DNA from 4 places in the Streptomyces sp. NPDC052682 genome. Region 4 is predicted to be linked to each of the others. Evidence: riboswitches for the same ligand, from Rfam matches in the RefSeq annotation. Region 4 holds a riboswitch; each other region holds the start of a gene.

What was found. Region 4 has a riboswitch for cyclic di-AMP ahead of AB0K80_RS21435 (NlpC/P60 family protein). Riboswitches for the same ligand answer to the same signal wherever they lie in the genome.
Region 1: another riboswitch for cyclic di-AMP. It lies ahead of AB0K80_RS18195 (transglycosylase family protein); the one in region 4 lies ahead of AB0K80_RS21435 (NlpC/P60 family protein).
Region 2: another riboswitch for cyclic di-AMP. It lies ahead of AB0K80_RS23630 (M23 family metallopeptidase); the one in region 4 lies ahead of AB0K80_RS21435 (NlpC/P60 family protein).
Region 3: another riboswitch for cyclic di-AMP. It lies ahead of AB0K80_RS14110 (M23 family metallopeptidase); the one in region 4 lies ahead of AB0K80_RS21435 (NlpC/P60 family protein).

The regions. Positions count from the first base shown of each region.
Region 1 is NZ_JBFATS010000010.1:222,253-226,455, reverse strand. It holds gene eno (phosphopyruvate hydratase) at 1-695, opposite strand, end outside; gene AB0K80_RS18195 (transglycosylase family protein) at 935-1,627, opposite strand; cyclic di-AMP (ydaO/yuaA leader) riboswitch at 1,632-1,800, opposite strand; gene AB0K80_RS18190 (transglycosylase family protein) at 1,988-2,974, opposite strand; gene AB0K80_RS18185 (cytochrome P450) at 3,121-4,203, opposite strand, start outside.
Region 2 is NZ_JBFATS010000015.1:84,733-88,935, forward strand. It holds gene AB0K80_RS23625 (GntR family transcriptional regulator) at 207-893, opposite strand; gene AB0K80_RS23630 (M23 family metallopeptidase) at 1,094-1,870, opposite strand; cyclic di-AMP (ydaO/yuaA leader) riboswitch at 1,884-2,047, opposite strand; gene AB0K80_RS23635 (pitrilysin family protein) at 2,239-3,627, opposite strand; gene AB0K80_RS23640 (pitrilysin family protein) at 3,624-4,203, opposite strand, start outside.
Region 3 is NZ_JBFATS010000008.1:26,015-30,217, reverse strand. It holds gene ribA (GTP cyclohydrolase II) at 1-112, opposite strand, end outside; gene AB0K80_RS14125 (MarR family transcriptional regulator) at 238-753, opposite strand; gene AB0K80_RS14120 (dihydrofolate reductase family protein) at 843-1,982, shown strand; tRNA gene AB0K80_RS14115 (tRNA-Met) at 2,031-2,104, shown strand; cyclic di-AMP (ydaO/yuaA leader) riboswitch at 2,399-2,560, shown strand; gene AB0K80_RS14110 (M23 family metallopeptidase) at 2,573-3,601, shown strand; gene AB0K80_RS14105 (aldo/keto reductase) at 3,696-4,203, shown strand, end outside.
Region 4 is NZ_JBFATS010000013.1:50,259-54,461, forward strand. It holds gene pcrA (DNA helicase PcrA) at 1-1,598, opposite strand, end outside; cyclic di-AMP (ydaO/yuaA leader) riboswitch at 1,834-1,985, shown strand; gene AB0K80_RS21435 (NlpC/P60 family protein) at 1,994-3,151, shown strand; gene AB0K80_RS21440 (hypothetical protein) at 3,171-3,524, opposite strand; gene AB0K80_RS21445 (NlpC/P60 family protein) at 3,978-4,203, shown strand, end outside.

The DNA of each region.
Region 1 (4,203 bases), on a different contig from region 4:
GTGTAGCCGGCCTCCTTGATCGCCTCGAGGATGAGGTCGAGGGCCTCGCGGTTGGAGCCGAGGTTCGGGGCGAAGCCGCCCTCGTCGCCGAGGCCGGTGGACAGGCCCTTGGACTTCAGGACCTTCTTCAGGGTGTGGTAGACCTCGGCGCCCCAGCGCAGGGCCTCGGAGAAGGACTCCGCGCCGATCGGGGCGATCATGAACTCCTGGATGTCCACGTTGGAGTCGGCGTGCGCGCCGCCGTTCAGGATGTTCATCATCGGCACCGGCAGCAGGTGCGCGTTGGGACCGCCCAGGTAGCGGAAGAGCGGCAGGTCGCTGGCCTCGGAGGCGGCGTGGGCGACGGCGAGCGAGACCCCGAGGATGGCGTTGGCGCCGAGCGAGCCCTTGTTGTCGGTGGCGTCCAGGTCGAACATGGCCTGGTCGATCAGGCGCTGCTCGGTGGCGTCGTAGCCGACCAGCTCCGGGCCGATCTGCTCGATGACGGCGAGGACGGCCTTCTCGACGCCCTTGCCCTGGTAGCGGTTGGGGTCACCGTCGCGGAGCTCGATGGCCTCGAAGGCGCCCGTGGAGGCGCCGGACGGGACGGCGGCACGACCCGTGCTGCCGTCGTCGAGGCCGACCTCGACCTCGACCGTGGGATTGCCTCGGGAGTCCAGGATTTCCCGGGCTACGACGACGTCGATGGACGGCACGAGCATCTCCTTCTTGGGATGTGACGCGGGTTGGCAGTGCCGCGGGGGCTCTGCGAGACGAGCCTAACCGGCCGGGGGCGATCGGCCAGCCGGTCACCCACCCCTTGGACAGAACTGAGCGTAAATTGTTTCCGAACGGAACAAAGGAGCGCCGAGCGCCACAGATGTGCCGCCGGACATGACCCCGCCCCGGCGCGTACGGGGGAACACGCACCGGGGCGGGGAGCAGGGCAGGCCGATCAGCTCAGGTGCAGCTGCTGGCCCGGGTAGATGAGGTTGGCGTCCTCGATGATGTCCTTGTTCAGCTGGTAGAGCTTCTCCCAGCCGCCCTTGACGTCGTGCTGCGCGGCGATCGAGCTCAGGGTGTCGCCCTTGACGACCTTGTACTCGCCGTCGCCCTTCTTGACCTTCTTGCCGGTCGGGGTGGTGACCGTCTTCTGGCTCTGGGTCTTCGGGGTCTGGGTCTGGGCCGGGCGCTCGGTGGAGCGGGAGGCCGTCTGCTGCTCGCTCTGGCGGGTCTCGGTGGAGCCGGAGCTCTGCGCCGAGCCGCCGTTGTACGAGGCGCCGGACAGGTTCTTGCCGCAGACCGGCCAGGCACCCTTGCCCTGGCTCGCGAGGACCTTCTCGGCGATCTGGATCTGCTGGGCCTTGGTGGCCTTGTCGGCGGTGGAGGCGTACTGCGTGCCGCCGTACGCGGCCCAGGTGGAGGCGGAGAACTGCAGACCGCCGTAGTAGCCGTTGCCGGTGTTGATGGACCAGTTGCCGCCGGACTCGCACTGGGCGACGGCGTCCCACTCGGACTCGGTGGCGGCGGAGGCGGTGCCGGCGGCCATCAGCGGCGCGGCCACGGCGGCGCCGGTGACACCGGCCAGGGCGACGGCGCGAACGGCCTTGGACGGACGGCGGTGCTTGCCCTTGCTGGAAAACAGCATGGATGGATCCCCTCACCGACGCCTGCGAGGTGAGCTGTCGGGTTCGGGCCGGTTGAGTTGCCCGGCCGGGTCCCTTGCGGGACTCGGCTTCACCCCTAGCCGGATCCAGCCTCATGTGCTGGGCCCGGCGCCTACCTTGGGTCCCCCGCTCCTGCCCGCGGCGCTTGACGCGACGACTGTTCCCGGGCTGCCACTGGCAGGATTCGGCGTTGCGGCAGCCGGGGCTCGCGGTGGCGAGCGGTCACGACCGTAGCCAGGTGATCCGCGGAATTTCAAAGACGATCAGGGCTTCTGAGATCTATCTCTCATCACGCTTACATGGGACATTAACCGCGAACCGCGAGGGAAACTGCCGCCCTTTCAGGGGTTCTTCTGCCCCGGTTCGACCCCTATGGCAAGCGTCTGACCGGGGAGGATGAGGTCGGGGTCGGCGCCGACGGTGCGCTCGTTGGCCGCGTAGAGCGCGTGCCATCCGCCGCCGAGGTCAAGGGAGTCGGCGATGGACGACAGACTGTCGCCGGTACGCACGGTGTACGAGCCGTCCACCGCGTCCCGCGCGGCCGCGTCCCCGCGCGAGGCGTGCCGTCCCCCCTCCCCGGCCGTACTGCCGGGCGCCGGGGTCTCCTCGGCGCTGGGGCCGCGGTGCCGGCCGGTGCCGGCCGGGGCGGCCTCCGCGTCCGTGCCGGCCAGGGCCGAAGGACCGCCCGCGCGGCTCGAGTTGCCCGAGTCGCCGGAGTGCGAGGTGTCCGCGGAGGAGCCGTCGATGTGCGGCGCGTCGCCCTCCGTGCCTGACGGGGCGTCGGAGGAGGTGGAGGGCGCCGGCGCGTCCGGCGACGCAGAGTCCGGCGACGCCGAGGAACGGAACGACTCGGAAGAGTCGGACAAACCCGATGAGTCTCGCGAGTCGGATGATTCCGCGGCCTTCGGCGAGGAGTCGCCGGCCACGCCCGTGTCGATGTCGGCCGAGGCCGAGTCCTTGTCCAGGCCCGCGAGCAGACCGCAGGTGCGCCAGACGCCGACCCCCTCGTCGGCGAGGACTCTCTCGGCGACGGCTATCTGCTGGTTACGGCTGGCCAGGTCCGGGCTGGCCGCGTAGTCGAGGCCGCCGTGCTTCTCCCAGTCCTCCTGGGACAGTTGCAGGCCGCCGTACAGGCCGTTGCCGCTGTTCTGGCTCCAGGCGCCGCCGGTCTCGCAGTCCGCGACCCGGTCCCAGGTCGTCCCGTCGGCCGCGCTCGCGCCGGTGGCTCCGAGGAGCGGGATCGCGATGGCGGAACCGGTCACTCCGGCCGCGACGAGGAGAGCCGGAGCCTGACGGGGGCGACGGTGACGACCGTTCCCGGAGAGCATACGGAGACCTTTCACGAGACAGCACTGACCCGCGTGGCGGCCGTGACGGGGGCCGCCGCGCTGATGGGTGAACGTATCGGCAGACGATCACCCATCACAAGTTCGTTCCGCGCAGATCACGTGAAGATCACAGTGTTGAGCGTGTGTCACCTTTGCGCAGCGTGCGCCCCTTGCCCCACCGGCGTGAACGCCACCGGCAGGGTGCGCAGTCCCCGCATGATGAGCCCGCCGCGCCAGCGCAGTTCGGACGGGTCCGCCGCGAGCCGCAGGTCGGGGAGGCGGGTGAGGAGGGTGGCGAGCGCGGTCTGGCCCTCCAGGCGGGCGAGCGGGGCGCCGAGGCAGTAGTGGATGCCGTGGCCGTACCCGAGGTGCTGGTTGTCGCGCCGGGACAGGTCCAGCACGTCCGGGTCGGCGAAGCGGTCCGGGTCGCGGTCGGCGGCGGCCAGGACCACGAGGACGGGGTCGCCGGGGGCGATGTCCTGCCCGCCGATGGTCAGCGGCTGGGTGGCGAACCGCCAGGTGGCCAGCTCCACGGGCCCGTCGAAGCGCAGGAGTTCCTCCACACCGGTCTCCAGCAGCTCGCGCTCGCCGGCGGCGAGGGACTTCTGCAGCCGGTCCCGCTGCCCGGGGTGGGTGAGCAGGGCGTAGGTGCCGTTCCCGATGAGGTTGACGGTCGTCTCGAAGCCGGCGAACAGCAGGATGAAGGCCATCGCCGCGGCTTCGTTCTCGGTGAGGTGCTCGCCGTGGTCGGAGGCGCGGATGAGGCCCGAGATGAGGTCCTCACCGGGGGCCGGCTCGGGCGGCAGCGCCGCACGCTTGCGGTGGATGAGGTCGGCGAGGTACCCGCGCATCTTCTTCACCGACCGCGCGACCCCGCCCCTCGGGCCGCCCTGGTGACGGATCATCATCCCCGCCCAGTCCCGGAAGTCGTCCTGGTCCTCGCGCGGGACGCCGAGCAGGTCGCAGATGGCGTGGATGGGCAGCGGGAAGGCGAACTCGTGGATCAGGTCGGCCTCTCCCCGGGCGGCGAACCCGTCGATGAGGCGGTCGGTCAGCTCCTGCACCCGGGGCGCGAACTCGGCGACGCGGCGCGGTGTGAACGCCTTGCTGACCAGCCGCCGCAGCCGGGTGTGGTCCGGCGGGTCGATGTTGAGCAGGTGCGTCATCAACTCGGCCTTGCGCTCCCCGGGGATCCCGGTCTTGCCCTTGGCGTGCGCGGGCTCGTCGTG
Region 2 (4,203 bases), on a different contig from region 4:
GCCACCGCGCCGGCACAGAGGAGCCGCGTCGCCTGCGGGCGGCGCGGCTCTTTCACGTCCGGCAACCGGAATTCACCGGCACGGCAACAGGCCGACACGGCAAAAGGACAGCTTGACAAAAGGACGTGCGGCAAAAGGGCAGCGCAGTAAAAGGGCAGCAAAAACGAACCCCGCCGAATAACCCTTCTTTGTATACGGCTCCCGCGTTAATGCCGCAGGCTCGGCGTGTGTACGGCACGTTGCGAATTCCTCACACGGTCGCCGCCGGAGGCGAATCGCAGCCGGTGCGCGGCGCCGGCGCGCTCGGTGTGCAGCGCCGTGAGCGCCCGCGCGCGCTCCCCGTCGCCGCGCGCCACGGCGTCCACGATCGCCCCGTGCTCGGCCCAGGTCTCCACGGGGTCGGCCGGCGCCTCCACCGCGTACATCCAGGTGATCTTGTGGCGCAGCTGGGTCAGCAGCGACGTCAGGGCGGGGCTGCCGCAGGCCTGGGCGAGCGTCTCGTGGAACCAGCCGCCGAGGGAGCGCAGGTCGTCGCTGTTGCCCCGGCGGGCGCGCTCCTGCCCCAGCCGCACCAGGCCGCGCAGCACCTTCAGATGGGCCTCGGTGCGGCGCTGGGCGGCCCGGCAGGCGCCGAGCGGTTCCAGGAGCAGGCGCATCTCCAGCAGGTCGGCGGCCTCCTGCTCGGTGGGCTCCGCCACGCACGCGCCCGCGTGCCGCCGGGTCACCACGAAGCCCTCGGCCTCCAGGGTGCGCAGGGCCTCGCGGACGGGGACGCGGGAGACGCCGTAGCGACGCGCGAGGAGTTCCTCGGTGAGCCGGCTGCCGCGCTCGTAGACACCGGCGACGATGTCGTCCCGGATCGCGGTACACACCGAGTGCGCCGGAATACGCATGACCGACCTCCGCCTTAATCCCCGTGAAACGTCGACGATGGACGTGTGTTCCGTGACTCTATTGCAATGAGCCGGAATTTCCGACGGCGGGCCGGAATCCATGGATATTTTTTGGACAGCACGGCGTGCGAAACGGCGAAAGCCCCGGCTCGGGAGCCGGGGCCTTGCGGTACGGACCGTGCGGGTCGGACCTGCGCGCCTCAGACGTGCACGCCGTGCGAGCGCAGGTACGCCACGGGGTCGATGTCCGAGCCGTACTCCGGGGTCGTACGGGCCTCGAAGTGCAGGTGCGGTCCGGTGACGTTGCCGGTCGCGCCGGACAGGCCGATCTGCTGCCCGGGGGTGACCTGCTGGCCCACCGAGACGCCGATCGAGGACAGGTGCCCGTACTGGGTGTAGGTGCCGTCGTGCATCTTGATCACGACCTGGTTGCCGTACGCGCCGCCCCAGCCGGCCTCGACGACGGTGCCCGCGCCGACGGCGTGGACGGGGGTGCCGGTGGCGGCGTGGAAGTCGACGCCGGTGTGGCTGCCGGAGGACCACAGGCCGCTGCTGGCCCGGTAGCCGGTGGAGACGTACGAGCCGGAGATGGGCGGCACGAAGGTGTTCAGACGCTTGCGCTCGGCCTCGCGGGCGGCGCGCTCCTTGGCATCGCGGGCCTCCTTGGCCGCCTCGGCGGCCCGCTTGCGGGCGTCCTCCTCGGCCTTCTTGCGCGCGGCGGCCTCCTCGGCGGCCTGCTGCTGGGCGGCGGCCTGGGCGTCGATCTCGTCGGCGACGGAGCCGCCGAGGGTGACGACCGGGGTGAGGCCGGTCTGCTGCGGGGCGGGCTCGGCGGCGAACGCCGGGGCCGCGACGGTGCCGATGACGCCGGTGGTGGCGAGGGCCGCGACGCCCGCCGCGCGGGCGGTGCCGCGCTGCATGCGGGTGGGACGACGGTGCTTGCCTGCGGGCTTGCGTGCGGCGCGCGTGAACGCCATGAAGTGTGCTGGTCCTTTCCTTCCCTCTCGCCTACCGGGTTAGCTGACGGGTTCGGAGCAGGAAGGTCTCCTACGGGCCCCCTCGCGGTGTGCGCGGGCGCCCGATTCACCCCAGGGACGTGGTGGGTCCCCGGCTCCCCTGGCTCGCGCCGTACGGGGACTCGGCGATGACTGTCCGCTGCCGCGGGTGCGGCGCACTGCCTGACGGACAGCCCGGACGAAGCTAAACGGGACGCGTTTCAATCCCCAAACGGAACGCGGCTTTTGTAGCGCATCCCACAGGGCAGACAGGCAACCTCCGCCCCAATTCGGGCATAAGGGGGCCCTGGTGACAGGCACGCCACCAGGGCCTCCACGCGCGCGTGCCGCTACTCGGCGGCGACCACGCTGACTTGGCCGATACCGAGGGCCTCCACAGGCTCCTTGATCTGCGCCGCGTCACCCACCAGCACGGTCACCAGACGGTCCACCGGGAAGGCGTTCACGACCGCCGCGGTGGCCTCCACGGTGCCGGTCGCGGCGAGCTGCCGGTACAGCGCGGCCTGGTAGTCGTCGGGCAGGTGCTGCTCGACCTGGTCGGCCAGCGTGCTCGCGACGGCCGCGGCCGTCTCGTACTTCAGCGGCGCCACGCCCACCAGGTTCTGCACGGCCACGTCCCGCTCGGCGTCGGTGAGCCCGTCCTTGGCAAGCGTGCGCAGCACCTTGAACAGGTCGTCGAGCGCCGGGCCGGTGTTCGGGGTGTCGACGGAGCCGCTGATGGCGAGCATCGCGGCACCGGTGCCCTCCGCGGTGGACCGCAGGACCTGGGCGAACGACCGCACCCCGTAGGTGTAGCCCTTCTCCTCACGCAGCACGCGGTCCAGGCGGGAGGTGAGGGTGCCGCCGAGGCAGTACGTGCCGAGCACCTGGGCGGGCCACACGCGGTCGTGGCGGTCGGGGCCGATGCGGCCGATCAGCAGCTGCGTCTGGACGGCACCGGGACGGTCCACGATCACGACCCGGCCGGTGTCGTCGGCGGTCACCGGCGGCACGGGCCGCGGCTCGCCCGGCGAGCCGGTCCAGGAGCCGAGCGTGTCGGCGAGCAGCGCGTCCAGGTCGATGCCGGTGAGGTCGCCGACGACCACGGCGGTGGCCGTGGCGGGGCGCACGTGCCGCTCGTAGAAGGCGCGCACCGCCGCCGCGTCGATGGCCGCGACGGTCTCCTCGGTGCCCTGGCGCGGCCGCGACATGCGCGAGCCCGCCGGGAACAGCTCTTTGGACAGCTCCTTGGCGGCCCGCCGGGAGGGGTTGGCCAGCTCGTGCGGGATCTCGTCGAGGCGGTTGCGCACCAGCCGCTCGATCTCGCTGTCGGCGAAGGCGGGTGCCCGCAGGGCGTCGGCGACCAGGCCGAGCGCCTTGGCCAGGCGGGAGGCGGGCACTTCCAGGCTGAGGCGTACGCCGGGGTGGTCGGCGTGGGTGTCGAGGGTGGCGCCGCAGCGCTCCAGCTCGGCGGCGAACTCCTCGGCGGAGTGCTTGTCGGTGCCCTCCGAGAAGGCCCGCGCCATGATCGTGGCGACGCCGTCCAAGCCCGCGGGCTCGGCGTCCAGGGGCGCGTCCAGCAGCACCTCGACGGCGACGACCTGCTGGCCGGGGCGGTGGCAGCGCAGCACCGTCAGGCCGTTGCCGAGCGCACCGCGCTCGGGCGCCGGGAACGCCCACGGCTTGGGCTCGCCCGCCTGGGGCCGGGGGTGGAACTCCATCGTGGCGAGCTCGGTCACTTCGCCGCCTCCTCGTTGTCGTCGGTGGCTTCCACGGTCGCCGCGGACTCCGGGTCCTCGGTGCCTTCCACGTCCTCGGCGTGCTCGGGGGCGGTCGGCTCGTAGACCAGCACCGCGCGGTTGTCGGGCCGCAGCCGGGCCTGGGCGATCTCCCTGACCTCCTCGGGCGTCACCTCCAGCACGCGCTGGACGGCGGTGAGGGCGAGCTGCGGGTCGCCGAACAGCACGGCGTAGCGGCACAGTTCGTCGGCGCGGCCGGCGACCGTGCCGAGCCGGTCCAGCCACTCGCGCTCCAGCTGGGCCTGGGCGCGCTCCATCTCCTCCGCGGTGGGGCCCTCCTCGGCGAACCGGGCGAGCTCCTCGTCGATGGCGGCCTCGATCACGGGCACCTCGACATCGCCGGAGGTCTTCACGTCGAGCCAGCCCATGGAGGGCGCCCCGGCCAGCCGCAGCAGTCCGAACCCGGCCGCCACCGCCGTACGGTCGCGCCGCACGAGGCGGTTGTACAGGCGGGAGGACTCGCCGCCGCCGAGCACGGTGAGCGCCAGGTCGGCCGCGTCGCACGCGCGCGTGCCG
Region 3 (4,203 bases), on a different contig from region 4:
CGTCCACCAGCCCGTGGAAGGTGACCAGGTCCGCGTCGACGCGGTAGCCGTCGTGGAAGCGCAGCGGGACCCGGACACGGGCGCGCGGGGTGGCGGCGGGGATCTCGGGCATGCGGGCCTCCGGGTTCCGTTCCAGTGCTTCAGATTTGAAGCAGGACATGGCCCGGGACTCTACTGCATGCTTTAAATTTGAAGCAACTGGCTATTCAGCCGCATGATGAGGGGCATCTCACAGCGTCATGAGCAGGGCGGCGACGAGCGGCGGCGCCACGGCACGTCGTCGGACGCCGGCCGCGTCGCGTCCTCCTGCAGCGCCCGTGCCACCTCGCCGCAGATCTCCTCCAGCTGCCCGACCTGCTCCTCGCTGAGGTGGTCGAAGAGGGAGGCCCGTACGGTCTCGACGTGCCCGGGAGCCGCGCGCTCCAGCACCGCCAGGCCCGCGTCGGTCAGCACGGCGATGCTGCCCCGCTTGTCCCACCGGCACGCCTCCCGCCGTACCAGGCCGTCCTTCTCCAGGCGCGTCACGGCGTACGTCAGCCGGGTCCGCGTGATCTTCAGCCGCTCGGCGAGGTCGGTCATGCGCAGCCGCCGCTCCGGGGTTTCCGAGAGGGTGGCCAGGATGGAGTAGTACAGGTGCGGCATGCCGGCGTCCTGCTGGAGCTGCCGGTCGATCGCGTCCTCCACGAGCAGGGTGGCGGCGAGGTACGCGCGCCAGGCGCGCTGCTCGGCAGGGGAGAGCCAGCGGGTCGTCATGCCGCCAGTGTAGGTTTGCTTCAAACTTGAACCAAGACCCACCAGGACCCGCCGCACGGCTCCCGGGTCCGGCTGCGAGGAGCGCGCCGATGCCCCACCCGTACGTCCTGCTGTCCGCCGCCGTCTCCCTCGACGGCTACCTGGACGACACCGGCCCTGAGCGCCTGCTGCTGTCCAGCCCCGCCGACTTCGACCGGGTCGACGAGGTGCGGGCGTCCGTCGACGCGATCCTGGTCGGCGCCGGCACCATCCGCGCCGACAACCCCCGGCTGCTGGTCAACGCGCCCGGGCGGCGCGCCGCCCGCCTGGCCGAGGGCAGGCCCGAGTACCCCCTGAAGGTCACGGTCAGCGGCTCCGGGGACCTGGACCCGGCGGCACAGTTCTGGCACACCGGGGGCGAGAAGGTCCTCTACACGACCGACCGGGGCGCCGAACGGGCCCGCGCCCTCGGCATCACCGCCGACGTCGTGCCGCTCGGCAGCGGCCTCGACTGGCGGCGCCTGCTCACCCACCTGCACGACGTGCGCGGCGTACGGCGGCTCATGGTCGAGGGCGGCGGGCAGATCCACACCCAGCTCCTCACCCAGGGCCTCGCCGACGAACTCCAGCTCGTCCTCGCCCCGCTCTTCGTGGGCGATCCGGCCGCGCCCCGCCTCTTCGGCCCGGGCTCCTACCAGGGCGGCCGGCTGCGGCTGCTGGAGACCCGCGCGATCGGCGACGTCGTCCTCATGCGCTACCGGCCGACCGCCCCGGGCACCGGCCCGCTGCCCTCGGCCGCGGACCACCACTGGCTCGCCCTGGCCTGCGAACTGGCCGAGCGCTGCCCGCCCTCGGACACCGCGTTCAGCGTGGGGGCGGTGGTGGTGGCGGCCGACGGTACGGAACTGGCCCGGGGGTACTCCCGCGAGGGCGGCGACCCCGTCGTGCACGCGGAGGAGGCCGCGCTGGCGAAGACCGGCCCGGACGACCCGCGCCTGGCGACCGCCACCGTCTACAGCAGCCTGGAACCCTGCGCCCGCCGGTCCTCCCGGCCGCTGCCCTGTGCCCGGCTGATCCTGGCGGCGGGCGTACGGCGGGTGGTCACGGCGTGGCGGGAGCCGGACACCTTCGTGGCGGGCGCGGACGGCAGCGGACTGCTGGCGGCGGCCGGTGCGGACGTCGTCGTCCTGGCGGAGCACGAGGAGCGGGCCAAAGCCCCCAACCGGCACCTGATCGGCGGCGGGCGGTGACGTGTGTGCGGGCTGTCCCGAACATGGCGTACACTGGTGTCATACCGACGCGGGGTGGAGCAGCTCGGTAGCTCGCTGGGCTCATAACCCAGAGGTCGCAGGTTCAAATCCTGTCCCCGCTACTGAAGGCTCAGGGCCGGAACTCATCGAGTTCCGGCCCTGAGTCGTTCCCGAGCCGGGGCGGCAGCGTCACGCGGTGTGACCGCACTGTCCCGCTCCGCACGGCAGTTGACGGTCCGTCAAGCCCCGTCAGTCACGCGAGGTGTGGTCAACTCGCCCGATTATCGCCGGTGATGACAGGTAAGTCCCCGGGAAATTCGCTAACGATCAAGCGGAACCGCTTGGAATCACCACCTCACCTCTATTAACGTTCGATAACGCAGCGCGGTCGTCCCAGCCGTCACAGAAGGCGGCTCCGTGCGCACGCGCCGAATCCCGCAAGGGAACCGGGGAACCACCACCATGGGGTGAATCACGCGGATACCGCCGTGCCGGCACGGCCGGCCGGTATACGCGCGTAGGAGACCTTCCCGCTCCGAACCCGTCAGCTAACCCGGTAGGCGGAGACGGAAGGAAAGGAGTACGCCTACGTGGCGTCCAACCGGCCTGCCCCCGCGGCCCCGTACGCGCCGAGCCGGCGCGAGACCGACACCTTCGGCTACGGCGGCCCCAGCGTCGACGAGGGCCCGTTCCAGGAGTGGAACCCCACCGAGGAGTCCATCCGTCCCGTACGCGGCCGGCATCGCGTCACCAAGCAGCGCGGCGGGCTCGCCCGCAGCTCCACCGTCCTCGGCGTCGGTGTCATAGCGGCCGTCGGCGCGGGCGGCATGGCCAGCGCGCAGACCGGCAAGCCGCCGGTGTCGATCTCCATGCCGGACCTGTCCTCCGTGGGTTCCCTGATCTCGGACGACGACACCCCCGAGGGCTCCGCCACCCCGCTCAGCAGCATCGGCACGACCTCCGCCGACACCGAGCAGGGCGCCGCCGACGCCGGTGAGGTGCTGCGCGCCCGGATCATGGCGCAGGCCGAGCGGCAGCAGGCCCAGGTCGAGAGCAAGGCCGCCGCCGAGGCCGCGGCCGCCGCCGAGAAGGCCGCTCAGGAGGCCGCCGAGAAGGCGCAGAAGGAGGCCGAGGCCAAGGCCGCCGCGGCCAAGGAGAAGGCGGAGGAAGAAGCCCGCAAGAAGGCCGAGGCCGAGCGCCTGGCCGAGCTGGCCAAGCAGTACACGCTGCCGACCTCCTCGTACACCATCACCTCCACCTTCGGCCAGGCCGGCGCCTACTGGTCCTCCGGCTACCACACCGGCCTCGACTTCGCCGCGCCCACCGGCACCCTCATCAAGGCCGTGCACAGCGGCACCATCACCGAGGCCGGCTGGGCCGGTTCGTACGGTTACCGCACGATCCTGACCCTCGACGACGGTACGGAGCTGTGGTTCTGCCACCAGTCCTCCATCAACGTCAGCGTCGGCCAGAAGGTCAACACCGGTGATGTGATCGGCCGCGTCGGCGCCACCGGCAACGTCACCGGGGCCCACCTCCACCTGGAGGTCCACCCGGACGGTTCCGCGAACGGCGTCGATCCGATGGCGTGGCTGCGCGGCAAGGGCCTCAACGTCTGAGCCCCGCCGGGGGATCGGGCAACGCCCGGGAGTTTACGAACCCTTGGCCGGACGCGTGGAATGGGCGGGTCCGGCCGGGTCGTTGACGACGGACATGACGTCGAACACCACCCCTTCGCTTCGCAAGCTCGGCAGTTCCGACCTCGAGGTCTTCCCGCTCGCTCTCGGGGGCAACGTCTTCGGCTGGACCGCCGACGAGGCCACCTCCTTCGCGGTTCTGGACGCCTACACGGCCGCCGGCGGCAACTTCGTCGACACGGCCGACGTGTACTCGGCGTGGGTCGACGGCAACCAGGGCGGCGAGTCCGAGACGATCATCGGCAGGTGGCTCGCCGCGCGCGGCAACCGCTCCGACGTCGTCATCGCCACCAAGGTCAGCCAGCACCCCCGGTACCAGGGCCTGTCCGCCGCGAACATCAAGGCCGCCGCCGACGCCTCCCTGCGCCGCCTCGGCACCGACTACATCGACCTGTACTACACCCACTTCGACCAGCCCGAGGTGCCCGTCGAGGAGATCATCGGCGCGCTGGACGACCTGGTGAAGGCGGGCAAGGTGCGCTACATCGCCGCCTCCAACATCTCGGCGGAGCGGCTCAAGGCGT
Region 4 (4,203 bases):
GAGCGGGCGGCCATGCCGTACGCCTCGTCCACGCGCTTGAGCGCCTGCGGGAAGCTGATCTTCTCGCGCTGGGCGAGGGCGTCGATCATGGCCTCGGCGCGGTCGCCGATGCCCCGCTTGGGGACGTTGAGGATACGGCGCAGCGGCACCGAGTCCTCCGGGTTGGCCAGCACCCGCAGGTAGGCCAGGACGTCCCGGACCTCCTTGCGCTCGTAGAAGCGGACCCCGCCGACGACCTTGTAGGGCAGGCCGACGCGGATGAAGACCTCTTCGAAGACACGGGACTGGGCGTTGGTGCGGTAGAAGACGGCGACGTCGCCGGCCTTCGCCTCGCCCGCGTCCGTGAGGCGGTCTATCTCGTCGGCGACGAACTGGGCCTCGTCGTGCTCGGTGTCCGCGACGTACCCGGTGATCAGCGCGCCGGCGCCGGCGTTGGTCCACAGGTTCTTGGGGCGGCGGGACTCGTTGCGCTCGATGACCGCGTTGGCGGCGGACAGGATCGTCTGCGTGGAGCGGTAGTTCTGCTCCAGCAGGATCGTCGTCGCGTCCGGGTAGTCCTCCTCGAACTGGAGGATGTTGCGGATCGTCGCGCCCCGGAAGGCGTAGATCGACTGGTCGGCGTCGCCGACCACGCACAGCTCGGCGGGCGGGACCTCGGCCTCGGGGGGCACGTCGACGGGGTGCTCAAAGGTGCCGACCAGCTCGCGGACCAGGGCGTACTGCGCGTGGTTGGTGTCCTGGTACTCGTCCACGAGCACGTGGCGGAAGCGACGGCGGTAGTGCTCGGCGACGTCCGGGAAGGCGCGCAGCAGGTTGACCGTCGTCATGATCAGGTCGTCGAAGTCGAGCGCGTTCGCCTCGCGCAGCCGCGACTGGTACAGGGCGTAGGCCTGGGCGAGGGTCTTCTCGAAGCCGTCGGAGGCCTGGGCGGCGAAGTCCTCCTCGTCGATCAGCTCGTTCTTCAGGTTGCTGATCTTGGCGCTGAAGGACTTCGGCGGGTAGCGCTTGGGGTCGAGGTCCAGGTCGCGGCAGACCAGGGCCATCAGCCGCTTGGAGTCGGCGGCGTCGTAGATCGAGAACGACGACGTGAAGCCGAGCTTCTTGGACTCGCGGCGCAGGATGCGCACGCACGCACTGTGGAAGGTCATCACCCACATGGCGTGCGCGCGCGGGCCGACGAGCTGCTCGACGCGCTCCTTCATCTCGCCCGCGGCCTTGTTGGTGAAGGTGATCGCGAGGATCTGGCCGGGGTGGACGCCCCGCTCGGCGAGCAGGTAGGCGATGCGGTGGGTGAGCACGCGGGTCTTGCCGGAGCCGGCGCCGGCCACGATGAGCAGGGGGGAGCCGGAGTGCACGACGGCGGCGCGCTGGTTGTCGTTCAGCCCCTCGAGGAGCGCCGCGGAGTCCACCACCGGGCGCGGGGCGCCGTCCCGGTAGTGGGTGTCCCGGTCCGGCGGCACGTCGAACGTCCCGCCGAACAGATCGTCCGGGACCGGCTCCGGTCCGTGATCGTCCTCGGGCGGCGGCGGGGGTCCGTCCTCGTGACCCCGCGGGGCCTGGAGGTCCGCCAGGAAGCTGTCGTCAAAGAGGCTGCTCATCGCTCTCCGAGTCTAGGGCGCCGCACCGACAACCCGCCGCCGCCCTGAGAACATCGCCGGTCACAGCCCACTTCCGCGCGACCACGAACAGTGAAACCCGACCCAGGTCACGAAAATGTATCGGGCATATCACCCACCAACCTTCACACGGACCACACGAGTTGGCTACCGTGCGGTCGGGCCGCACGACCCCCACCGGCGAACGTCGCCGGGCCGCGCGGCCTCCGCCGAGTCCGGCCTGCCGCCGTCGCAGCCGGAGCCGGGGACCCACCGAGACCCCGGGGTGAATCGGCCCGCCTCCCCTTCGGGGACCGGCCGTAGGGCAAACCTTCCGAAGCACGCGCCCGAACCCGACAGCTAACCCGGTAGGCGGAACACGGAAGGAGTCGCCACCCTTGGCGTCGCACCGCAAGTCGCGTCCTGCCGGTACGCGCGTAGCAGGCATACGGCCCCCCGCCCTCGCCACGGCGGCCCTCACGTCCGTGGCCCTGCTGTCCCAGACCGCCAACGCCGCCCCCTCCGAGGACGGCAAGCCGAGCCTGGAGGAGGTCGAGAAGAAGGTCGACGACCTGTACCGCCAGGCCGAGTCGGCGACCGAGAAGTACAACGCGGCCAAGGAGAAGACCGCCAAGCAGCGCAAGCGCGTCGACACGCTCCTCGACGACGTGGCCGAGCGCACCCAGAAACTCAACGAGGCGCGGGAGGAGCTGGGTTCCTTCGCCGCCGCCCAGTACCGCACCGGCGCTTCCGTCCCGGACACCGCGACGTTCCTGCTCGCGGACACCCCGCAGGACTACTTCGACCAGACCCAGCTGATGAGCCGGCTCACCGGCCGTCAGAAGGAGGCGGTCGACGACTACGTCACGCAGCAGTCCGAGACGATGCGCAAGCGCCAGGAGGCCACCGAGAGCCTCGAGACGCTCACCGACACGCAGAGCGACCTCAGGACGGCGAAGGCCACCGTCCAGAAGAAGCTCGCCGACGCGCGGGAGCTGCTGTCGAAGCTGACCGCCGAGGAGAAGGCGCGGCTCGCGGCGATCGAGCGCAAGAAGCAGGAGGAGGCCGCCCGCGAGGCCGCCGAGCTGGCCCGGCAGCAGGCCGAGCAGCAGGCCCAGGAGACGGCCCAGCCGCAGGAGACCCCCAGCCCCTCCCCCTCCACGGGCCCGACGGCGCCCTCGGCCGGCTCCTCGTACACCACCAAGGCCGAGAAGGCGCTCGCCTTCGCCCGCGCGCAGATCGGCAAGCCGTACGTCTGGGGCGCCACCGGCCCCGGCTCCTACGACTGCTCCGGCCTCACCCAGGCTGCCTGGAAGGCCGCGGGCGTGGACCTGCCGCGCACCACCTACGACCAGGTGAACGCCGGCACCACGGTCCCGCTCTCCCAGGCGCAGCCCGGTGACCTGGTCTTCTTCTACGACGACGTCACCCACGTGGGGATCTACATCGGCAACGGCATGATGATCCACGCCCCGAAGCCCGGCACCTACGTCCGCGAGGAGTCGATCTTCTACGACGGCGAGTCGGCCATCCACAGCGTGGTGCGGCCGGCCTGACCACGCCGGTGCCAGAGGGTCAGGTCCACAGCACCGCGATGAAGACGTTCGCCACGGTCAGCAGGCCCACCAGGCCGAACAGGCGCTTGTCGGTCCGCTCCTCGTCCCGCTTCACGTAGACGAGCCCCAGGATCACGATCAGCAGCGCCAGCTTCACGCCGATCTTGATGTTGTCGACGGACTGGTCGTCGGCCTGGTTGAGGCCGACCAGGATCGCCCCGGTGACCAGCATCGTCAGCGCGCCGTGCAGCATCGCGGGGCTGAAGCGGGCGCTGCCCTGGCCCATCGCCTTCATCTGGGTGAGGAAGCCGCCGAGGAGCGCCGCGATGCCGATGATGTGCAGACCGACGAAGAGGTGGATGAGTACGTCCATGAGCCCGGAGCCTATGAGGGCCCCCTGGCCCGCCCGACACCGGCCCGGCGCTCCCGGTGCTCCGCGCGCGTGCGTCTCTGCGCGCATAGCACCTGCCCGGCGCCGCCCGGGCGAGATCCGGCACATCGGTCATCGCTCTCGGTGAAGTCGACAGCGTCTGGACGGGATCACGGTCACAGAAGGTCACCTTCCGGTCCCGTGGCGCCAGTTCCGTGCAACCGCCCTCCGGCCCGGCACGGCCAGCTTTAGCGTCCTGCCCCAGGTGACCGGCTCCCCACCGCCGCCCGGGCCAGGGGCGGCAGTCGGCCACCACCGCCGAGAAGGTCCGGCGGCGGCCCGCTTCCCCCTGTGCGGGCCGTCGCCGGACGCGCGGGCCGCTCACGACGGTCCTCCGACCGCTCCCCGACGGCCGTGCGCCGGACCGGCGGGCGTCGGAAAGGACGTGAAGCGCAGGTGGCAGCACACCGCAAGCCCAGCAGACGCACGCTGGGCGGTGGTCCGACCCGCACGGCCGCGACGCTCGCCCTGGCGGGCGCGGCGACCGCCACCGGATTCGAGGGGACCGGCCAGGCCGATCCTCAGCTGTCCCCGGAGCAGGTCGCGTCCCGGGTGGACACGCTGTACCAGGAGGCGGAGGCGGCCACCGAGAAGTACAACGGCGCGAAGGAGAAGGCGGAGG